Regions from separate parts of the Vreelandella sp. GE22 genome, predicted to be linked through region 3. Evidence: predicted binding sites of a transcription regulator. Region 3 holds the regulator's gene; each other region holds the start of a gene.

Evidence for each region. Region 3 encodes sigma-54, which starts transcription at its own class of promoters, with help from an activator protein. Its sites were predicted from a motif close to TGGCACNNNNNTTGCTNT; they were not measured.
Region 1: a site for sigma-54 is predicted at 4,415-4,432, ahead of glnL (nitrogen regulation protein NR(II)). Genes of this name have one in related genera too.
Region 2: a site for sigma-54 is predicted at 961-978, ahead of ACWHRL_RS17080 (amino acid ABC transporter substrate-binding protein). Genes of this name have one in related genera too.
Region 4: a site for sigma-54 is predicted at 1,092-1,109, ahead of speB (agmatinase). Genes of this name have one in related genera too.

The regions. Positions count from the first base shown of each region.
Region 1 is NZ_OZ309110.1:213,646-219,308, forward strand. It holds gene ACWHRL_RS01080 (alpha/beta hydrolase) at 1-645, opposite strand, end outside; gene ACWHRL_RS01085 (acyltransferase family protein) at 796-1,824, shown strand; gene glnA (glutamate--ammonia ligase) at 2,282-3,688, shown strand; gene ACWHRL_RS01095 (DUF4124 domain-containing protein) at 3,715-4,299, shown strand; gene glnL (nitrogen regulation protein NR(II)) at 4,514-5,572, shown strand; gene glnG (nitrogen regulation protein NR(I)) at 5,569-5,663, shown strand, end outside.
Region 2 is NZ_OZ309110.1:3,639,097-3,644,759, forward strand. It holds gene ACWHRL_RS17075 (amino acid ABC transporter substrate-binding protein) at 1-787, shown strand, start outside; gene ACWHRL_RS17080 (amino acid ABC transporter substrate-binding protein) at 1,039-2,064, shown strand; gene ACWHRL_RS17085 (amino acid ABC transporter permease) at 2,147-3,337, shown strand; gene ACWHRL_RS17090 (amino acid ABC transporter permease) at 3,354-4,454, shown strand; gene ACWHRL_RS17095 (amino acid ABC transporter ATP-binding protein) at 4,518-5,246, shown strand; gene ACWHRL_RS17100 (histidine phosphatase family protein) at 5,243-5,663, opposite strand, start outside.
Region 3 is NZ_OZ309110.1:2,126,043-2,131,705, reverse strand. It holds gene ACWHRL_RS10220 (PTS sugar transporter subunit IIA) at 1-463, opposite strand, end outside; gene hpf (ribosome hibernation-promoting factor, HPF/YfiA family) at 468-776, opposite strand; gene ACWHRL_RS10210 (RNA polymerase factor sigma-54) at 859-2,271, opposite strand; gene lptB (LPS export ABC transporter ATP-binding protein) at 2,377-3,126, opposite strand; gene lptA (lipopolysaccharide transport periplasmic protein LptA) at 3,137-3,628, opposite strand; gene lptC (LPS export ABC transporter periplasmic protein LptC) at 3,637-4,221, opposite strand; gene ACWHRL_RS10190 (KdsC family phosphatase) at 4,232-4,762, opposite strand; gene ACWHRL_RS10185 (KpsF/GutQ family sugar-phosphate isomerase) at 4,801-5,663, opposite strand, start outside.
Region 4 is NZ_OZ309110.1:485,956-491,618, forward strand. It holds gene ACWHRL_RS02385 (sigma-54 interaction domain-containing protein) at 1-968, opposite strand, end outside; gene speB (agmatinase) at 1,175-2,125, shown strand; gene ACWHRL_RS02395 (YjiH family protein) at 2,239-3,621, shown strand; gene ACWHRL_RS02400 (5-guanidino-2-oxopentanoate decarboxylase) at 3,632-5,254, shown strand; gene ACWHRL_RS02405 (aldehyde dehydrogenase family protein) at 5,264-5,663, shown strand, end outside.

The DNA.
Region 1 (5,663 bases), 1.9 Mb from region 3:
GGGTTCGTTGTTGGCGCCCGGCGCGACCGCCAGGCGGTAATCTTCCAGGTGAGCCGGATAGTTGAGCCGCTGCCAAAGCGCCTGATCGAACTCGCCCTGGGCGTCGAGAAAGGCCGGGTGGCGGTGCGCCGAGGAGTTGCGCGGCGGTGCGGGGACGTAGCTTGCCGGGCTAAGTGCCGCTACCGCGGCGAACAGGTCCGGCCGCTCGAGGGCGAAATTCAGCGCGCCGTACCCGCCGGCCGAGAGCCCGGCCACACCGCGCTTGGCGCGGGTGGTGCCTACGCGGTAGGTGGTTTCGATATGCGGCATCAGGTCGTCGAAAAAGGCGCGGCGAGCAGGCTCGTTATAGCCATCGACCCACCAACTGCGGCTGCCCGGCATGACGAACACCGCCGGGGGGAGGTGCCCGGCGTCGATCAAACGGTCGACAGTTCGAGCCAGCTGCCCCCGGCTGACCCAGTCGTGTTCGTTGCCGAACGAGCCATGCAGCATGTAGACCACCGGGTAGGGCTCGGCGGCATCTACTTGGTAGCCGTCGGGCAGGTAGAGCGTGTAAGGGTAGTTATCACCCAGCACCGGGGAGGGGAACGCGTGGCGCGAGACCTCGCCGGCCAGCGCCGGGGCACTGAGTAAAAAAGTACTCATAACGACAGTGAGCGCACGCGCTGAGCGCATAAGACAAGCCGCAATAGGGTGAAGGGGCACACTGCCTCCGAGTGTTCATGACAAAAGGGATGTGACCAGCGGGGCTGGCTGCGCTATTAGCATAGCAGCGCCTCAAGGCAGGAGGCTTGGATGCAAAAGGTCGAGGAGATTTATTGGCTGCGCGCCTACGGATGCGCGGCGGTTTTCCTGTTTCATTGGCTGGACCATCTCAATCAACGCGTGGACACTCTGACCACCGATTTGATGCGTATCCCCCTGGTGTTGGGAACGCCGGTTTTTTTGTTTATCTCCATTTTCGTGTTCGCGCTTCGCTACGCCCGCCAAGTGCCGCCGGGGTTTTTATGGCAACGCGTCAAGTACGTGATGCTGCCCTACGTAACGTATGGGTTTATCTACGCCACCGCCGAGTGGGTGCGCCTGAACATGGGCGGGACCTCGGTGGGGTATTTAAGCGTTGCCCGGGAGTACTTTCTCTACGCGGGCTGGCACGGCTACTTTCTGATTATCGCCATGCAGTTCTACGTGGCGTACTGGTTGTTTGCCCGCTGGCGGCTGTGGCGGTTCGACCCGGTGCCCGGGCTTTGGGTGAGCTGCGTGGTCAGCATGGCGTATTGGGGCACGGCCTATTGGCTCGAGGTGGCGCCGCCAGGCTATCTGCTTTGGGTCGCCCCGCTTGGCTGGGTGTATCTGTTCTTTTTGGCGCTGGTGCTGGTGCGCTACTACCAGCCGGTAGCGCAAGGCGCGACAAGACCCCGCCCGCCGCGCTGGATGCAAGCGTTCTCCTCCCCGGTTTGGCTGGCCGGGGCGGTGGCGCTGATCGTACTGGCAACGCTCCCCGGCTGGCTGGTGTTCACCTCCAAGGAGGTGTGGGTGATCCCGCTGTTCGTGTTGGCAACGCTTTGCGCCATGCGCTACCTGAAAGGGCGCCCCGCGCCTGCGTGGATGCGCACGATCAACCGCTACTCTTTCGGCATTTATCTCGCCCACCCGATGTTTTTTGCCATTGTCGATACGGTGGTCGGCGTAGAAACCCTGCCGCTTTTCCTTTACGCGCTGCTGTTGATCGTCGTGGGCGTCGTGGGTTCTATCGGGCTGAACAAGATCGCGAATACCACCACGTTGACCACCATGCTCTTTGGGAAGCGCTTGAAGGTGTAGCAAAGAGGCGATCACTCCGTGCTGGCGCACGCATTTGGTTCAATAAAGGTTTTTATGAACCATTTTGGTGCGCTTAAAAGTGGCTTCTGAGCCCCGTCCCGGGGGCGTTGATTTAGACGCGCAACATCAGGGCAGCTTTCGGGTTGAGAAAATCATTTTTAAAACAAAGGCTTGGTAAGTCACCATGCCATATTGGTGCAAAGTTGGCACGCTACATGCTTATTAAACGGCAACGGCTGGCGTCGTAGGCAAACGCCTCACAGCGTGCTACAACGATAGTCGGTTTATTTTAATCGCTGGTCACGGGGCCTGGTTTGAAACTCGCCCCAATGCGAATACACAACAAAGGCGTGCTATACGCTCGCGGCGTATCAACGGTTTTGTTCAACAATACGTTTAATAGATCGCTTAACAGTACACGCTTTAAGCCACGCTCATACCGGAGACGGAGAACAGTATGTCAGCCAAGACGCTCGCGCTAATCGAAGAAAATGAAGTCAAATGGGTAGACCTGCGTTTCACCGATACGCGCGGTAAAGAGCAGCACGTCACCGTACCGGCACGGGACGTGGACGAAGAGTTTTTTGAAAACGGTCAGATGTTCGATGGCTCCTCCATCGAAGGCTGGAAGGGCATCAACGAATCCGACATGATTCTGCGCCCGGAAGACGGCACCGGCTTTCTCGACCCCTTCACCGAAGATGCCACGCTGATTTTGCGTTGCGACATCATCGAGCCGGCCACCATGCAGGGTTACGATCGCGACCCGCGCTCCATCGCCAAGCGTGCCGAAGCCTATCTCGAGTCCACCGGCCTTGGCGACACCGCGTTTTTCGGCCCGGAACCCGAGTTCTTCATCTTCGACGAAGTACACTGGAAGACCGACATTCAGGGCTCCATGTACAAGATCTCCTCGGAAGAGGGCGCCTGGGCGACCGACAGCCAGATCGAAGGCGGCAACCTGGGCCACCGCCCGCGTGTGAAAGGCGGCTATTTCCCGGTTCCGCCGGTGGACAGCTTCCACGACATTCGTGGCGCAATGTGTAACACCCTTGAGGCGATCGGCCAGAGCGTCGAAGTGCATCACCACGAAGTGGCGAACGCCGGTCAGAACGAAATCGGCGTCAAGTTCAACACCCTGGTGAAGAAGGCCGACGAAGTTCAGGAAATGAAGTACGTGATCCACAACGTGGCCCACGCCTACGGCAAAACCGCGACCTTCATGCCCAAGCCCCTGGTCGGCGATAACGGCTCCGGCATGCACGTTCACCAGTCGTTCTGGAAAGATGGCGCCAACCAGTTCGCCGGCGACGAGTACGCGGGCCTTTCCGAAATGGCGCTTTACTACATTGGCGGCATCATCAAGCACGCCCGTGCCCTGAACGCCTTCACCAACGCTTCGACCAACTCCTACAAGCGTCTGGTGCCGGGTTTCGAAGCGCCGGTCATGCTGGCCTACAGTGCGCGTAACCGTAGTGCGTCGATCCGTATTCCGTACACGGCTAGCCCGAAAGGCAAGCGTGTCGAAACGCGCTTCCCCGACCCGACCGCCAACCCCTACCTGGCGTTCGCGGCCATGCTGATGGCGGGTATCGACGGCATCAAGAACAAGATCCATCCTGGCGATGCCATGGACAAGAACCTGTACGACCTGCCGCCGGAAGAAGGCAAGGCCGTACCGACCGTGGCCTCGAGCCTGGACCAGGCGCTGGAAGCCCTCGACGCTGACCGCTCCTTCCTGACCGAAGGCGGTGTGTTCACCGACGACATGATCGACGCCTACATCGAGCTCAAGATGGAAGAAGTCACGCGCATGCGTATGGCAACGCACCCGGTCGAGTTCGACCTGTACTACAGCTGCTAAGCTCTAACGTTAGGGGCACCCTTGAGGTGTTACTGACTCAAAACCCCGCCTCGGCGGGGTTTTTTTATGGGGAGAACATGGGCATGCGTGTCATTGGCATGGCGAAGTACGCGCGCCTGGCGGCGTTGCTGTTGGGGCTTTCGCTGACGGCGGGAAAGCTTCAGGCGCAAACGGTGTACCGCGTGGTGGATGAAAGCGGCCGGGTCACTTATACCGACAACCCGGAGCGCGGCGGCGAGGCGATCACGCTGGCGCCGCTGCCCGGGGTCGAGCGGACGTCGCCGCCACCGTCTTCGAGCCCGACAAGGGCCCGGCCCGGCCAGCCCTTCATGCCCTACGACCGGTTTGTGATCGCCAACCCTTCGGCCGAGGCGCTGATTCGCGATGCCATGACCCCGGTCGAGGTGTACGTTGAGCCGGCCCTGCGCGACGACCATCAAATAAGGCTTCTGGTGAACGGCGAGGTCAGCCAGTCGGCGCTGCACAGCGACGCGTTTTGGTTGACCGGCTTGCCGCAAGGGCACCACCGGCTTCAAGCCGAGCTGCTCGATAGCCAGGGGCGCGTTCAGCACCGCACTGACGCGGTGAGTATTACCGTCGCGCCGCGCTAATATGCACTAAAATGGTGCGAATGCGCGGCGTTAACCGGGCGGCGCTGCGCTATTAAACGCCGCGTTGCGCCGCCTTAATGCGTTAAAGCCGTGCATGACAGCGCTAGCGCCCAATTGGCGCGCTTTTTGCAATTCCTCTTAAAACATCACACAGACATTGCACCACACGATGATCAAGCCACGCGAATTCTTAGGGGGCTCCTCAGGACACGCCATGTATCAGCGTTTACTCGAACACCTCACCACTGCAGTGCTGCTGCTGGACGGTGAACTGCGCGTCTGCTGGATGAACCCGGCCGCCGAAGCGCTACTGGCGGTCAGTATTAGCCGCGTCAAGGGCATGAGTCTGGATACGCTGCTGGGCTGTGGCGAAAGTATCGATAATGTATTGGCCAAGGCGCGCGACGCCTTTCACCCTTATACCCAGCGCGAGGCGCGCATTACCCCGCTCAACGGCGAGCCACTCACCGTGGACTACACCGTCACGCCGCTTTCGCCTGGCGAGCTTCTACTCGAAGTGGAGCCGCGGGACCGGCTAATGCAGATCTCCCGGGAGGAGGCGCTGACCACCCGCCAGGAAACCATCAAGGTGCTGGCCCGGGGCCTCGCCCACGAGGTGAAAAATCCGCTGGGCGGTATTCGCGGCGCGGCCCAGCTTCTCGAGCGCGACCTCGACGACCCGGCGCTTCGTGAATATACCCATATCATCGTTCAAGAAGTCGACCGGCTAAAAGACCTGGTCGACTCCATGCTCGGCCCTCATCACATTACCCGGCACGCGCCGGTCAATATTCACAAGGTGCTCGAGCGCGTGCGCACGCTGCTGCTCGCCGAGCACCCCGATGTGGTCATTTCGCGGGATTACGACCCCAGCTTGCCGGATCTTTCCGGCGACGAATCCCAAATGATACAGGCGGTGCTGAACGTGGCGCGCAACGCCGTCCAGGCCATGAGCGAAGCCGAGACGCCCTCCCCGGAGCTGATTCTGCGTACCCGCGCCAAGCGCCAGTTCACCCTGGGCGCGGAGCGCCATCGGCTGGTGAGCGAAGTGGGTCTGATCGATAACGGCCCGGGTATCCCCGAGGCCCTGCGCGCGACGCTTTTTTACCCCATGGTCTCCGGGCGCGCCGAAGGCAGCGGCCTGGGGCTCTCCATTGCTCAGTCGATTCTGCATCAACATCAGGGATTGATCGAATGCGACTCACACCCCGGACGTACCGAATTTCGTCTGTTAATTCCGTTGGTCAATCACATTACCGGAGACGCGTCATGACTGAGGCGACACAAACCGATGTTTCACGGGTGGTCATCGTCGATGACGACCGCGCTATCCGTTGGGTGCTGGAGCGCGCCCTGGCGCAGCC
Region 2 (5,663 bases), 1.5 Mb from region 3:
CGAGTTCGTCCCGCTGGATTCGGTCGAGCGCTTCGCGGCGCTTCAGTCCGGCGAGGTCGACGTGTTGGCCCGCACCACCACCTGGACCTCTACCCGGGATACGACCCAGGGGATCCATTTCACCGGAGTGAGCTACTTCGATGGCCAAGCCTTCATGGTGGCAAGCGACCTGGGCGTACAGAGCGTAAGCGAGCTGGACGGCGCGGCGGTGTGCACCCAGTCCGGCACCACCAGCGAGCTCAACCTGGCCGACTACTTCCGGTTGAACGGCATGAGCTTCGATGCGGTGGTGTTCGACGCCCCGGAGCAGACCATCGCCGGCTTCGAGTCCGGACGCTGCGACGTTTTAAGCTCCGACGCCTCGCAACTCTATGCCCAGCGCATGCAGCTGGCCGACCCGGACATGGCCATCGTCCTCCCCGAGACGATCTCCAAGGAGCCCCTGGGCCCGGCGGTGCGCCAGGGCGACGATCAGTGGTTCAACATCGTTAAGTGGTCGCTGTTCGCCATGCTCAACGCCGAAGAACTGGGCGTGAGCATGGCCAACGTGGACGAACAACTCGAATCCGAAAGCCCGGATGTGATGCGCCTACTGGGCCGCGACGGCAATTTCGGCGAAGCGATGGGCCTTGATGCCGACTGGGCCTATCAAATCGTCAAGCAGGTGGGTAACTACGCCGAGATGTTCGATCGCAACGTGGGCGCTGACTCAGCGTTTAATATCGGACGCGGGCTGAACGGGCTGTGGCGCGATGGTGGGCTTCAGTACGCCCCTCCTATTCGTTAGCCATTTTTACCCCACTCACCTGTTTTCACTGGCCGATTCGGCAAGGTCCGCACGGCCAGTGCACCAAAGAAGCCCAACCAGTAGCCGAAGCTGCACTTTTTTGCAGCACAACTTTGGTCAAAACGTTGCGGCTTTTGCGTTGAAAAGCGCTGAATGAGCCGATATATCCTTTCTGGCATCTTCCTTGCTAGCGTTATGTGCCGTGCTTCGGCATATATAACGAACTTTAATAACGAGGAAGGGAAACAACCATGATCAATAAAAAACACGTGGTACTGCTGGCTTCCGCGGGCGCCATCACCCTCTCCGGTGTGGCAAGCGTTCAGGCAGATGTCTTGGAAGATACGCGCTCACGAGGCGCCGTGCAGTGTGGCGTGAGTGATGGTTTACCCGGTTTCTCCGCCCCGGACGACAGCGGCGAGTGGCAAGGCCTGGACGTTGACGTCTGCCGCGCCGTGGCCGCTGCCGTGCTGGGCGATGCAGACGCGGTCAACTACATCTCGCTGAACGCCGTCGAGCGCTTCACCGCGCTGCAGTCTGGCGAGATCGACGTGCTTTCTCGTAACACCACCTGGACCACCACCCGCGACACTACCCTGGGCCTGAACTTCACTGGCGTGACCTTCTACGACGGTATCGGCTTCATGGTCAACCGTGACCTAGGGCTCTCTGGTGCCGACGAGCTCGACGGCGCGGCGATCTGTATCCAGTCCGGTACCACCACCGAGCTCAACGTGGCGGACTACTTCCGCGCCAACGACATGGCGTTTGATCCGATCGTTTTCGACACCTCCGAGCAGACCGTGGGCGGCTTCCAGTCCGGGCGCTGTGACGTGCTGACTTCCGATACCTCCCAGCTCGCCGCTCTGCGCATCCAGCTCGACGAGCCGGACAGCGCGATGATCCTTCCCGAGATCATCTCCAAAGAGCCGCTGGGCCCGGTGGTTCGCCAGGGCGACGACACCTGGTTCAACATCGTCAAGTGGTCGCTGTTTGCCATGCTCAACGCTGAAGAGTACGGCGTCACCAGCGAAAACGTCGACGACATGATGGACAGTGAAAACCCGGATATCGCGCGTCTTCTGGGCCAGGACGGCAACTACGGCGAAGGCATGGGCCTTGAAGCCGACTGGGCGTACAACATCATCAGTCAGGTCGGCAACTACGCCGAAAGCTTCGATCGCAACGTCGGTATGGATTCACCGCTGGAGATCGAGCGCGGCGTCAACGCTCTTTGGAATGACGGCGGCTTCCATTACGCACCGCCGATTCGCTAAGCGTCTCGCTTGACCCCGGCCCGCCGCGCTAACACCCAGGCGGGCCGTTTGATTGATCCTGCCGTATTGCGGAGACGCTTTCATGTCAGTAAGACCCGATGCTCGCCCGGTGGGCCACAAGCCCCCTTTCTGGCGAGACCGCGCTAAACGCGCGCTCATTTTTCAGGTGCTGGTGGTGGCGGTCGTCGCCATCTTTTTGCTCTATATCGTGGGCAACACCCAGGACAACCTTTCCGCACGGGGTATCACCACCGGTTTTGGTTTTTTGGACAACACCGCAGGCTTTGGCATCGTACAGAGCCTGATCGATTACTCATCGCAAAGCACCTACGGGCGCACCTTCTTCGTGGGTCTGCTCAACACGTTGCTGGTGGGCGGCCTTGGCGTGCTGGCAGCGACCCTCGTGGGTTTCATCGTGGGCATCGCCCGGCTTTCGCCCAACTGGCTCATCGCCAAACTGGCCGCCGCCTATATCGAGATCTTTCGTAATATCCCGCTGCTTTTGCAGATTTTTTTCTGGTACTTCGCCGTTCTGCGCACCCTTCCCGGTGCGCGCGACAGCCTCGCCTTCGGCGAAGTCATGTTTTTGAACGTACGCGGGCTCTACCTGCCCGAGCCGCTTTTCGAGTCCGGCTTTGGATTGATCCCCGCCGCCTTTCTCGTGGCGATCGTGGCCAGTATCGCGCTGATCGTCTGGAACAAGCGCCGCCATGAGGCCACGGGCAAGCGCCTGCCCGCCTACTGGATCGCCTTTTTGCTGATTTTTGGCCTGCCGCTTTTAGTGCTTTTAGCCACCGGCGTGCCGATCACCTGGGACGTGCCGGAACTTCGCGGGTTCAACTTCCGCGGAGGTGTCACGGTGATTCCGGAGTTTCTGGCGCTGTGGCTGGCGCTTTCGATCTACACCGCCTCGTTCATTGCCGAAATCGTGCGTTCGGGCATTCAGGCGATCTCTCATGGGCAGACCGAAGCCGCCCAGGCGCTGAGCCTGCCGCGCAACCTGATTCTTCGGCTGGTGGTGATCCCCCAGGCGATGCGGGTGATCATTCCGCCGCTGACCAGCCAATACCTGAACCTGATCAAGAACTCGTCGCTTGCCACCGCCATCGGCTATCCGGATCTGGTCTCGGTCTTTGCGGGTACTACGCTGAATCAGACCGGCCAGGCCATCGAGGTCATCGCCATGACCATGGGGGTCTATCTAACGATCAGCCTGCTGGTCTCCATGTTCATGAACTGGTTCAACGCCCGCGTGGCGCTGGTCGAACGCTAGGGCGAGGGTAACAACCATGATTCACAATCAAACCATGATCGAGCAGCGCCCTGCCCCGAAAAGCACCATCGGCCCCGTGGCGTGGCTGCGCGCCAATCTCTTCAACGGCCCGATCAATACGCTGTTTACCTTGATCGGCCTTTACGTGCTGTATCTTTTGGTGGTGCCCACCGTGCAATGGGCGATCATCGACGCGGATTGGATCGGTACCACCCGCGAAGACTGCTCCCGGGAAGGCGCCTGCTGGGTGTTCATCAAGGCGCGCTTTACTCAGTTCATCTACGGGCTCTACCCCCGCTCGGAAATCTGGCGCGCCAATATCGTGTTCGTCGGCTTTTTCGCGCTGATCGCCTGGCTTGCCATTCCGCGCCTGCCGTTCAAGCGCTGGGTGGCGGTATTTGCGCTGCTGGTCTTCCCGGTGATCGCCTACGTATTGCTCCACGGCGGCTATTTCGACCTGCCGCGCGTACCCACGCACCGCTGGGGCGGGCTGATGCTGACCCTGCTGCTTGCCACCGTCGGCATGGTGGGGGCGCTTCCCATCGGCATCGTGCTGGCCCTGGGCCGGCGCTCCAACATGCCCATCGTCAAAAGCTTCGCGGTGGTGTTCATCGAGTTCTGGCGCGGTGTGCCGCTCATTACCGTGCTGTTCATGGCCTCGGTGATGCTGCCGCTGTTTTTGCCCTCGGAACTCAGCGTCGACCGGCTCATTCGCGCCTTGATCGGCATTACGCTGTTTCAAAGCGCCTACATGGCCGAGGTCATTCGCGGCGGGCTACAGGCGATTCCCAAAGGCCAGGACGAAGCCGCAGCGGCGCTGGGTATGACCTACTGGAAGCGCATGGGGCTGATCGTCATGCCCCAGGCGCTCAAGATGATGATCCCCGGCATCGTGAATACCTTCATTTCGCTATTCAAGGACACCACGCTGGTCATGATCATCGGCCTGTTCGATCTGTTGGGCATCGTTCAAGCGGCGCTTTCCGACTCGCGTTGGCTGGGCTTCTCGATAGAAGGCTATGTGTTCGCCGCGTTCATGTTCTGGATTTTCTGTTTCAGCATGTCGCGCTACAGCCAGTATTTGGAACGCCGCCTCAACACCGGCCACAAGAACTAACGCCGCCCTTAGGATTTCAAGGATAACCTCATGAGCGAAGCAGCTTTAAATACCCAGGACCAGATGGTCGAGATGCGCGGCGTCAACAAGTGGTACGGCGACTTCCACGTGCTGCGCGACATCGATTTCGAAGTCAAACGCGGCGAACGTATCGTCATTTGCGGGCCCTCGGGGTCGGGCAAATCGACCTTGATTCGTTGCATCAACCACCTGGAAGAGCACCAAAAAGGCGAAATCGTGGTCGGCGGCGTGCCGCTGACCCAGGACGTCAAGCGTATCGAGCAGGTGCGCAAAAGCGTGGGCATGGTCTTCCAGCACTTCAATTTGTTTCCCCACCTGAGCGTGCTGGAGAACTGCTGCGTGGCGCCGATGTGGGTGCAGAAAAAGTCCCGCCGGGAAGCCGAAGCCCAGGCCATGCAGTATCTCGAGCGGGTGCGCATCGCCGAGCAGGCCCGAAAATACCCGGGCCAGCTCTCCGGCGGCCAACAGCAGCGCGTCGCCATCGCCCGCTCGCTATGTATGCACCCGGACGTCATGCTCTTCGACGAGCCCACCTCGGCGCTGGACCCGGAGATGATCAAGGAGGTGCTCGACGTCATGGTGGAGCTTGCCAACGAGGGCATGACCATGCTCTGCGTGACCCACGAAATGGGCTTCGCGAAAACCGTGGCCGACCGGGTGATCTTCATGGACCAGGGCCAGATCATCGAAGAGAACGCCCCGGAGCCGTTCTTCAACAACCCCCAGTCCGAGCGTACCCAGCTGTTCCTGAGCCAGATTCTCGGCCACTAGGCACCGCCGTTCGCCCCTATAAGGGTGATACTGGCAGGCAAAAGCGCAGGCTGCTCACGATGTTCGGTGAGCGGCCTGGCGTTTAGCGCAGTGAGCAGTATCTGCAACGGGTCGCCGTGGCTGACCAGCAACACCACTTCCCCTTCTAGGCGGCTCTCCATCTCCTCGATGACCGCCTGCATCCGCGCCGCGACCTGGCGGACCGACTCCACCTGGTGCGTTTGGTGGTCGGCATTCTCGCCGTCCAGTGCCCATACGCTTGGGTAAAAACGGTCGCCCTGGCCGTCCAGTGAGCCAAAATAGCGCTCGCGCAAACGAGGCTCCTTTTCAAGCGAAAGCCCAAACGCTTCGGCCACACGTTGAGCGGTGTGGGTGGTGCGTAAAAAGTCCGAGTGGACGATGCGCGAAGGCGCCGGC
Region 3 (5,663 bases):
CCGTTTGCTCGCGAATTTTGGCGGTGACGATCTCCAAAAGCTCGCGCTGGCTCTCGCATTTGCGAAACTGCGCGCGCGTGGCGGCGTCATTCATGATGGTGGCAACCTGACCCAACAGCGCAAGGTGGGTGTCGTCGGCCTCTTCCGGCACCAGCAGTACAAACACCAAATCCACCGGGTCACCGTCGATGGCGTCGAAATCCACCGGTTCGGCAAGCTTTAGAAAGCCGGCGATAGGGGCGCTGCAGTGAGGGCTGCGGGCATGGGGAATCGCGACCCCATTACCAATGCCGGTACTGCCTAATCGCTCGCGGCCTATCAGACGGCTGAACACTTCCTGGCTATCCAGGCTGGGCGTATTTTGGGCGATGAAGGTGCTGAAGAACTCCAGCACGCGCTTTTTGCTGCCCCCGGGGACGTCGAACAGCACGCGCTCCGGGGGGAGTATGGTTTCCAGGGTCATCGATTTAACGCACGCCAGCGCCCTGGGCGCGAGCTTGTGCTTTTTCCTTGTGTTTTACGAGTTGGCGGTCGATTTTGTCGGCCAGCGCGTCAATGGCGGCGTACATGTCGTTGTCCTGGGCTTCGGCGTGCAAATCGGCGCCGGCCGCATGGAGGGTGCAGGCGGCCTGCTGACGCTCTTTCTCGATGGAAAGCGTGACATGAACGGTGGTGATATTGTCGTAGTGACGCTCGATACGTTCGAGTTTTTCATTAACGTAATCGCGCAGAGCGTCGGTCAGTTCCAGGTGATGGCCCGTAATATTGACTTGCATCGACGTACTCCTAATCCAGGACTGTCCTTTGATTGTAACCCTTTTTCTACCGTTGCAAAGCCCCGGCGGCCAGTTTCACTTTTTAACGCAAACGCCGCCGTTCGCTGGAGGAGGGAATCCCCATGGCCTCGCGGTATTTTGCCACCGTGCGCCGCGCTACGCTAATACCGCCATCTTCCAATAGTGACACCAGGCGGCTGTCCGAGAGCGGCTTGCCCGGCGTCTCTTCTTGAATCAGTTTTTTCAACCGGGCGCGGATCGCCGTGCTGGAGTGGCTGTCGTTGCCATCATGACCGCTCACCTGGCTCGAGAAGAAGTACTTGAGCTCGAATACGCCGCGGGGGGTGTGAATGTATTTTTGCGTCGTCACCCGTGAAATCGTCGACTCGTGCATCTCCACGGCCTCGGCGATATCGGCGAGTATCAAGGGTTTCATGGCCTCTTCGCCGCGCTCCAAAAAGCCAAGCTGGCGGGCGATGATCTCGCGACCGACGCGTAACAGCGTATCGTTGCGACTCGAAAGGCTCTTGATCAGCCAGCGAGCCTCTTGTAGGTGCTCTTTTAAAAACTGGTTGTCCTGGCTCTTGTCCGCCCGCTTGATCAGGCTTGCGTAATCAGGCTGGACGCGCAGCCGCGGAAGCGCCTCGGGGTTGAGCTCGAGGTGCCAGCCTTCGTTATCGTGGCGTACCACTAGATCCGGAGTGATGTAGCTATCGTTGGTGATGCCATATGCGCTGCCCGGGCGCGGGTCCAGGCTTCTGATCAGTCCGATGACGTCATCGAGTTGCTCGTCGTCAAGCCCCAGGCGGCGCTTCAAAAGGCGCATGTCGTCCTTGCCGAGCGCTTCGAGAAACTGGCGCACCAGGCGCTTGGCGGGCACCAGAAGCGGCGTGTCGTCGGCCAGGGTGGCGAGTTGGAGCATCAGACATTCGCGAAGGTCGCGGGCGAAAACGCCGGTGGGTTCGAACTGCTGCATACGCATCAGCGTGTTTTCTACCTCGCGCTGACTCAAACCCTCGAGCCCCTGGGCCTTGAGCCCTTCGCGAATATCGTTGAGAGGCTGGGTGAGGTAGCCGTTGGGGTCCAGCGCGTCGATCAGGCTTTCGGCAATGGCGTATTCGCGCTCACTGGCGTCGGTCATGGCCAGCTGCCAAAGCAGGTGGCCATGCAGGCTTTGGCCTGCTGCCTGGCGCTCGAAATCCGGCCCCTCACTGCCGGCGCTGGCCGCCATGTCCTGATAGGTGTCGGACCACTCGCTATCGATGGAGAGTTCGCTGGGGATGCTCTCTTCCCATTCGGCTTCGGCGGTCTCGGTCACGCTCTCTTCGCCAAACTCGTCCTCTTGTTCCAGCAACGGGTTGGCGTCGAGCGCCTGCTGGATTTCCTGGCGAAGATCGAGGGTGGAAAGCTGTAGCAGGGCAATGGCCTGCTGCAGTTGAGGCGTCATGGTCAGCTGCGTGCCGACACGCAGCTGTAAAGAGGCTTTCATGACCATTGAAGAACCACTCGTTACTCGTAAAGCTCCACCCTAGTGCGAGTTGGGGTCCGGCGCAAGTGCAATAAATATGCCACTACACGGAACTTTAGGATTGGCGATGGTTTAGAGGCGGAAATCGGCGCCCAGATAGACCTCACGAACCTTCTGGTTATTCAAAATGGCGGTTGAGTCACCGCTTGCAATGATGTGGCCGTCACCCACGATATAGGCGATATCGCAGATATCCAGCGTCTCGCGCACGTTGTGGTCGGTGATTAGCACCCCGATGTGGCGTGCCTTGAGGGCCAGGATGATCGACTTGATCTCGCCGACCGAGATTGGGTCGACCCCGGCGAAGGGTTCGTCGAGCAAAATGAACGCGGGGTCGGTGGCAAGCGAGCGGGCAATCTCCACGCGGCGGCGTTCGCCGCCGGAAAGACTCATGCCCAGGTTGTCGCGGATATGGGTGATGTGGAAATCGTCGAGCAATTGCTCCAGGCGCGCCTCCCGGGCGCGGCGGTCCAGCTCCTTGCGCGTTTCCAGAATCGCCATGATGTTATCGGCCACCGACAGCTTGCGAAAAATCGATGCCTCCTGGGGGAGGTAGCCGATGCCGGCGGTGGCGCGTTCGTGCATCGGTGCCCGGGTCAGGTCGCGCTCGTCGATTCCTACCGTGCCGGCATCGGCCTTGACCAGGCCCACGATCATATAAAACGAGGTGGTCTTGCCCGCCCCGTTGGGCCCGAGTAGGCCCACCACGCTGCCCTGGGTGATCTCCAGGTTGATGTCTTTTACCACCCGGCGGCGCTTGTAGCTTTTGGCGAGATGGCGGGCGTGAAGCGTTTTGACCGCCCCAGATTGCGTGCTCGACACGGTCATTCTCCTATTGCGCGGGCTGTAGCGTCATGCGGATGCGCTGGTTGTCGCTACCGCTAACGTCTGAGCGCGCCTGAACCACTTCGCGGTCGATGAAGTACTCAAGGCGCCCGCCCTGAAAGCGGTCGGCTCGCTGGTGGAGTTCGGCCTGGTCGATAAGCTCGATGCGCCGTTCGCTGACGTGGTAGACGATACGCCGCGCCCAACCTTCCATCGGGCCTTCGTCGTTTTCGAGCTGATTACGAAGGTAGGCGCGCTCGCCGGTGGCCACTGCCTGGGAAAGCTCGCCGGCGTCGTTGCGCGAGATTTCGACACGGTCGCCGCGAATCTGCATTTCCCCCTGGCGGATATCCACATTGCCGGAGTAGACGGCGGTACCCGCGCGCTGATCAAGATCGAGCCGGTCGGCTTCGACTTCGACGGGGGCTTGGCTTGTCTGGGCGGCGGCGCTCAAAGGCAGGGCCAGTACCAATAGCGCGGTACGTAAAAACGGGTGCATAACGACTCCTAAGGCGTTGAGCGGGCAGGCGGGTGAGTGCCGCGTACGTTATCGGTGAGCCGGACCTGGCTCGTGTCGAGCCAGACATCCATGCGGTTGGCGCTCATCTGCTGAGGGGGCTGCTGTAAAAGGGCCGGTGCCTCGGTGTAGGCGTGGCGGTCGACGCCATCGTAGTGTAACCGCTCGGTGTCGAGCTGCCAGCCCTCCTCCGGGGCGAGCAGTCTGGCCGAGCCCTCCATGACCAGCGACTGACGCTCGTTTTGCAGTATGCCGTGGTCGGCGCTGGCGAGCCACTGGCGCTGGTCGGAATCGAATAGCGTCGCGCGCGGCGCGTCGACCTCGGTCAGCGCTTGCTGAGGTGTATGTACCAGGTGCGGCGTTCGAAGGTGCTGTGTGACGCCGCCGGTTTCGCCAAACAGCGTAAGCTCGGCATTTTCCAGCACATGGCCGGGTTCCTCGCGCTGTACGTCCGGGTCGACCTCGACGACCTCCGGCCCGCGCGGGTCGAGCCAGACGAGCCAGGCCCCCAGCGCAATGACCAGCGCCGGTAGCCACAGGCGTTTTCTGATCCGCGTTATCGTCAAACCCGCCATCGCGTTGCCTCTAGAGGTAGGTGTCCATCACCGCGTCCCAGTGGCCCTGGGTCATCAGCAGCGTATCGCAAATTTCGCGCACCGCGCCGTGGCCGCCAAGTGAGTCGGTGATCCAGTCGGCGTGGGTATGCATGTAGTCCGGCGCGTTGGGCACGGTAATGCCGACACCGGCCCGTTTGATGCAGCCAAGATCGGGCAGATCGTCGCCGCAATAGGCCACCTGATCGAGGGTGATGTCCAAACGCTTACAGAGCGCTTTAAGGGTATCGAGCTTGTGCTCGACGCCTTGATAGACGTGGGTGATCCCTAGCGACTTCGCGCGTTGGCTGACCATGGGCGAATCTCGGCCGGTGATCAGCGCGACGTGAAAACCGGCGCGCTTCAAAAGCTTGAGGCCGTGGCCGTCCTGGGTGTGAAAAGCCTTGATCTCGACACCGTCGGCCTGAAAGTAGAGGCGGCCGTCGGTGAGTACTCCGTCCACGTCGATCGCGAGCAGGCGAACGTGGCGGATGCGGTCGTTTAAAGCATCGGGTACGGCCATGGAGTCTCCTTTATAGCGGTATTGGGACTGAGTACGGTTTAAATCACGCCGCTCGAAAGCAGGTCGTGCATGTGTAAGGCACCAATGGGGCGCTCGTGTTCATCGACCACCGCAAGCGCAGTAATGCGGCTATCCTCCATCAGGCGGACGGCCTCGGCGGCGAGCATGTCCGGGCGGATGCGCTTGCCCGGACGAGTCATGACCGTATCGACGCTGATGACACGTAAATCGTGGTGTTCGTCGAGGGTCCGGCGCAGGTCACCGTCGGTGTAAACGCCGGCCAGTCGGCCCTGGGCGTCGACCACGCAGGTAAAGCCAAGCCCCTGGCGGGTGATTTCCAAAAGCGCATCGCGAAGCGGGCTGCCCAAGGGGACCGTCGGCAGACGCTCGCCGCTGTGCATCAGATCCTTCACGCGCAGAAGCAAACGCTTGCCAAGGCTGCCACCGGGGTGGGAAAGTGCGAAGTCCTCCGCAGTAAAGCCCCGCGCCTCCAAAAGCGCGACTGCCAGCGCGTCCCCCAGCGCCAGGGCCGCGGTGGTCGAGCTGGTCGGCGCCAGGTCGAGCGGGCACGCCTCCCGGGCCACGCCGCTATTCAGATGGGCGTCGGCGTGGGTGCCAAGCGTGGACTCGGGGCGGCCGGTCATGCTGATCAAAGGCACGCCCAAACGCTTCAAAAGCGGCAAGAGGGCGGTGACCTCGGCGGTTTCGCCGGAATTCGAGAGCGCGATGACCACATCCGAGCGGGTGATCATCCCCAGGTCGCCGTGGCTCGCTTCACCCGGGTGGACGAAAAAGGCCGGCGTGCCGGTGCTGGCAAGCGTGGCCGCCAGCTTGCCGGCGATATGGCCGGATTTGCCCATGCCGGTCACGACCACCCGCCCCTGGCAGGCCAGAATCAAGG
Region 4 (5,663 bases), 1.6 Mb from region 3:
GGCAATGTCACGGGGATGACGTTGAGGCGGTAGTAAAGATCCAGCCGGAAAGCGCCTTCCTGCACCCGGCGCGCCAGGTCCTGATTAGTGGCCACCACCAAGCGAAAATCCACCCGGCGCGCGCGGGTGTCGCCCAGCCGGGTGAGCTTACCGTCCTGAATCACTTTCAAAAGCTTGGTCTGCATCAACAGCGGAAGCTCGCCGATCTCGTCGAGAAACAGCGTGCCGCCCTCGGCCTGCTCCAAAAGCCCGGCCTTGCCCTGGCGGGCGGCGCCGCTAAAGGCCCCGGGTTGGTAGCCGAACATCTCGGACTCGAACAGGTTTTCCGGAATGGCAGCACAGTTGACCTCGATGAACGCGCCTTCACCCCGCGCGCTCCAGCGGTGGAGCTGTCGGGCGAAAGCGGTCTTGCCCACGCCGGACTCGCCCAGCATCAGCACGTTGGCACTCGAGGGCGCAACGCGTTTGAGCAAACGCGCCACTTCGCGCATCGCGGGGCTTCGAACCTGTAGGTGCTCCAGGGCGCTATCCAGCGCGCGGTCGTCGGGGGTCGCGCCGTTGCGGTCGCGCTTGATGTGTTCGTTGAAGCGTTTTTGCAGCAGCGCGTACTCGTCCTGAAGAAGCTGTAGGTCGGTTAAATCCCGGGAGCGGCTGATGATGCGCTCGAGCTTGCCGTTCACCAGCACCGGATGCGCCTCGGCGATCACCCGCCGCCCGGTGCCGGTGGTTTGCATCAGCTGAGCAGCGCGCTGGGTGCGCATGACCTCCAGGCTGATCGAGGGCTTGAGGGTGCCGTTTTGTTCGAGGGTTTTGACGTTGCTGCCGAGCAGTTCATCCCGCGACATGCCGTACACCGCCTCGACCCCGGGGCTGATATCAAGTACCTGGCCGCTTGCGCTGACGATGAAGAAGTGGTCGTTGGCGGTTTCCACGATGGTGTTGAGCACGTGCCGATCGATATCTTCCACTCGGCCTCCTTGTTTGAACCGAATATGACTTGGTCAATGCATATATGACTCAATGCTACGCCTTTATAAGTCATTTTTGCATCGATTGAGCTCGAAAAGCCCCGTTCAAGGGATTCCAGTGTTTGGCACGTTAAATGCAGTATCAAGGTAACGCGTAGCCAAAGAGGGCTTTTGAAAGCCCGTCTCGATAACGACAGGAGGTTTTAATGTCCGAGTTCAACCAGCCGCTGGGCGGTAACAGCGTGCCGCGCTTTGGCGGCCCGGCCACCATGATGCGCCTGCCCACCCAGGAAAGTGCCCAAGGGCTCGACGTGGCCTTCATCGGTATTCCCATGGATATCGGGACCTCCAACCGCCCCGGCACGCGCATGGGCCCGCGCCAAATTCGTGATGAATCACGCATGCTGCGCCCCTACAACATGGCGACCCGCGCCGCGCCTTTTGAGTACCTGCAGGTGGCGGATATCGGCGACGTGCCGATCAACACCTTCCACCTGCCCAAGAGCGTCGACATCATCACGGCGTTTTTCGACGACGTGTTGCGCCACGACTGCGTGCCGCTGACCCTCGGTGGCGATCACACCATGACGCTGCCGATTCTGCGCGCCATAGCCAAAAAGCACGGCCCGGTGGGGCTGATTCATATCGACGCCCATGCGGACGTCAATGAGCACATGTTCGGCGAAGAGATCGCCCACGGCACGACCTTTCGCCGCGCTCAGGAAGAGGGACTTCTGGCGAAAGAAAAGGTGGTGCAGATCGGCCTGCGCGGCACCGGTTACTCGGCCGAAGACTTCGACTGGTGCCGGGGTCAGGGCTTTCGCGTCGTCCAGGCAGAGGCGTGCTGGTACCAGTCGCTGGCACCCTTGATGGAGGAAGTACGCGCGCAGATGAGCGATACGCCGGTGTATATCAGCTTCGATATCGACGGGCTCGACCCCTCGGTGGCACCGGGTACCGGCACCGTGGAGATGGGCGGGCTCACCTCCCATCAGGGCCTGGAGATCGTGCGCGGGGCGGCGGGGCTCAATATCGTCGGCGGCGATCTGGTGGAAGTTTCACCGCCCTATGACACCAGCGGCAATACTGCGCTGATGGGGGCCACGCTCTTGTACGAGATGCTCTGTGTGCTGCCGGGGGTCAAGCGGGGCGAGTAAGTTCCCGGCGCCGATGACGCTCGATTAAAACAATAGATAACAAAGGGAGGCCAAGCCTCCCACGCCCACGCCGCCAGCCCACCTCCAATAAGCACTCTCAACAGGTGAACTCTATGTCTGAATCTCAAACGACACGCGACGAGGCTGCGTCAAACGGGCCTATCCCTCGAAGCCATTTGCTCAAGTTTCTGATTCCCTCGGTCGTCGGCGTCTTGCTGTTTCTGGTGCCGTTTCAAACCGGGGAGTCGGTCAATATCGGCATGGGCATGATGGCCGATGGCTTACAGGCGCTGCTTGGTCAGGCGCTTCCATTAATTGCCATGCTGGTGTTGTGCGTGTCGGTGGTGGTGACCCTGTACGTGAAGACGACCAACCCGGCCTGGGCGCGTGGCGGCCACTTCGGCGATATGTTCAACGTCGGCCCGATCTGGGTGGCGTTGCGTATTCTGGGCGCCGTTTTCGTGGTGATGACCTACTTTCAGGTGGGCCCGGAGTTCGTCACCGCCTCGTTCACCGGCGGGGTGATGCTCGACGATCTGGCGCCGGTGCTGCTGACGTTTTTCTTCTTTGCCGCGATTTTGCTGCCGTTTCTGGTCGAATTCGGTTTCATGGAGTTTATCGGAAGCCTGGTGCGCAAGCCGTTTCGGATCATCTTCAATCTGCCCGGGCGCAGCGCCATCGACGCCACCGCCTCCTGGATGGGCTCCGGCACCGTGGGCGTGCTGATTACGTCCCAGCAGTACGAGCAGGGCTTTTATAACGGCCGCGAGGCCTCGGTGATCGCCACCAATTTCTCCGTGGCCTCCATTGCGTTCAGCCTGCTGGTGGCCAACTTCGTGGGTATCAACCACCTGTTCGTGCCGTTCTACTTCACCGTGGTGGTATCCGGGCTTGTCGCCGCGATCATCGTCTCGCGCATTCCGCCACTTTCGTTGAAAGCCAACGACTACTACGCGCCGGTGGGCTGCCAAATCAGTGAGGAGAACACCGGCAAGGCGGGGCTTTTCCGCTATAGCCTTTTACAGGCCACCCGCCGCGCCGCCGGTGCCCCGGGGCCTGTCGCGCTTGCCAAGCTAGCGCTGATCAACGTGATCGATATCTTCCTCACGCTGTTGCCGCTGGTGTTCGCCATCGGGACCGTGGCGCTGATTCTCGCCGAGTTCACGCCGCTGTTCACCTGGCTCTCCTACCCGATGGTGCCGGTGCTCGAGCTGCTGCGCATTCCCGAAGCCCAGGCCGCGGCCCCGGCCACGCTGGTCGGCTTTGCGGATATGTTCCTGCCTGCGGTACTGGCCACCAATATCGACAGCGAACTCACGCGCTTCGTGATCGCGTGTCTTTCCATGACGCAGTTGGTGTACATGTCCGAGATCGGCGCGCTGCTGCTGAAATCGAAAATCCCCATCGCGCTGTGGGAGCTGGCGGTGGTGTTTTTGCTGCGTACCGCGATCACGCTCCCCATCATTGCCTTCATGGCGCATACGTTTTTCTTTTGAGGCATAGCTCATGAAGGATTTTCAAACGATGACCTGCGCCGAGCTTTTGATTCGCCTTTTACGCGATACCTACGGGGTCGAGTCGCTCTTCGGCATTCCCGGCGTGCACACGGTGGAGCTTTACCGCGGCTTAGAAGGCAGCGGTGTACAGCACGTGACGCCGCGCCACGAGCAGGGCGCGGGCTTCATGGCCGACGGTTACGCCAGGGCGAGCGGCAAGCCCGGCGTGTGCTTGATCATTACCGGCCCCGGTATGACCAATATTGCCACCGCCATGGGCCAGGCCCTGGCGGATTCCATTCCCATGCTGGTGATCTCGAGCGTCAACCGCCGCGATACCCTGGCAATGGGGCAAGGGCGGCTTCACGAGCTGCCAAGCCAACAGCAGCTGGTCAGCGGCGTGGCGCGCTTTAGTCACACGCTGATGGACGCCTCGACGCTGCCCGAGGTACTCGCCCGCGCTTTCGCCGTCTTTAACGGCGCCCGCCCGGGCCCGGTGCATATCGAAATCCCCATTGACCTGTTCGATACGCCAGTGCCTGCACCGCGAAGCTGGCAGGCGCCAACGCTCTACCGCGCCGCGCCGGACCCGGAAGGGCTGGGTGAGGCGGCGCGCCTGCTAAACGCGGCAAAAAAACCGCTGGTGCTGCTGGGGGGCGGCTGTGTTGCCGCCCCGGAGGCGGCCCGCGCGTTGGTCGAGCGGCTCGACGCGCCGACGGTGACCACCATCAACGCCAAGGGGCTTTTAGGGCGCGACCACCCGCTGGACCTGGGCGCCAACGCCGCGCTGCCGCCGGTGCGTAAGCTTGCCGCCGAGGCGGACGTGATTCTGGCCGTCGGCACCGAGCTTGGCGAAACCGATTTTGATGTGGTGTTCGACGACGGTTTTCGCCTTGACGGCACGCTGATTCGCATCGACCTGGACCCGGAGCAGCTCGTGCGCAACCAGGCGACCGCGCTGGGCCTGGTGGGCGATGCCGGGCGTAGCCTGGCGCTGCTTTTGGAACACTTCCCCGAGGCGCACGAGCGCGGGGGCGTCGCGCGAACCGCCGCCGCATGGGCCGCGCTCGATCTTGCCAATGACCCGGCGTTCAGCGATTTCGTGCCGCTTTATCGAACGCTTGCCGAGCACCTGCCCGAGGCGGTGCTGGTGGGGGATTCCACCGCGCCGGTGTACGCGGGCAATCACCTGGTGAGCCAGCCCGCGCCGCGGCGCTACTTTAACGCCTCGACCGGCTACGGCACCCTGGGGTATGGGCTGCCCGCAGCGCTGGGCGCTCAACTTGCCCGGCCGGATTTGCCGGTAGTCGCGCTGGTGGGCGACGGCGGGGTGATGTTCACACTTTCGGAAATCGCCACTGCTGTGGAGGCGAAGCTGCCGGTCGTCATCGTGCTCTGGCACAACGCCGGTTATGAAGAAATTCGCCGCTACATGGACGCCCACGGCGTGGCGCGCCTCGGCGTGGATCTTCAGGCGCCGGATTTTCTGACATTGGCCGACGGGTTTGGCTGTGCAAGCGTCCGGGTCGAGTCGCCCGAGGCGCTCGCCCACGCCCTGATTAAGCGCAACCCTGCCGGCCCGCTACTCATCGAAATCGACGCTGCCGCCTGGCATCACGCCTGCACCCAGTAAAGGATACTTATGAAGACGCTCGATCAGCAGTTCATCAATAACCAGTGGGTGACTTCTCTTGGCAGTCGTCTACTCGAGGTATTCAACCCCTACCGTGAAGAGGTGATCGGTCAGGTAACGGCAGGGGCAGCCGAGGATGTGGACGCCGCCGTGGTGGCGGCCCGAAACGCCCAGCCCGCCTGGCAGGCGCTGGGCGGCGCCGGGCGGGCACCGTATCTCGAAGGCTTCGCCGAGGCACTGCAAGCGCGGCGCGCGGAACTCATCGAACTCAGCGCCACCAACAACGGCAAGCCCTTTATGGAAGCCGGCATCGACCTGGACGACGCGATCGCTTGTTACCGCTACTACGCCGGGCAAGCCCGCGCGCTGGACGCCCGCCAGGGCGAGCGGGTGGCGGTCGAAATGGACG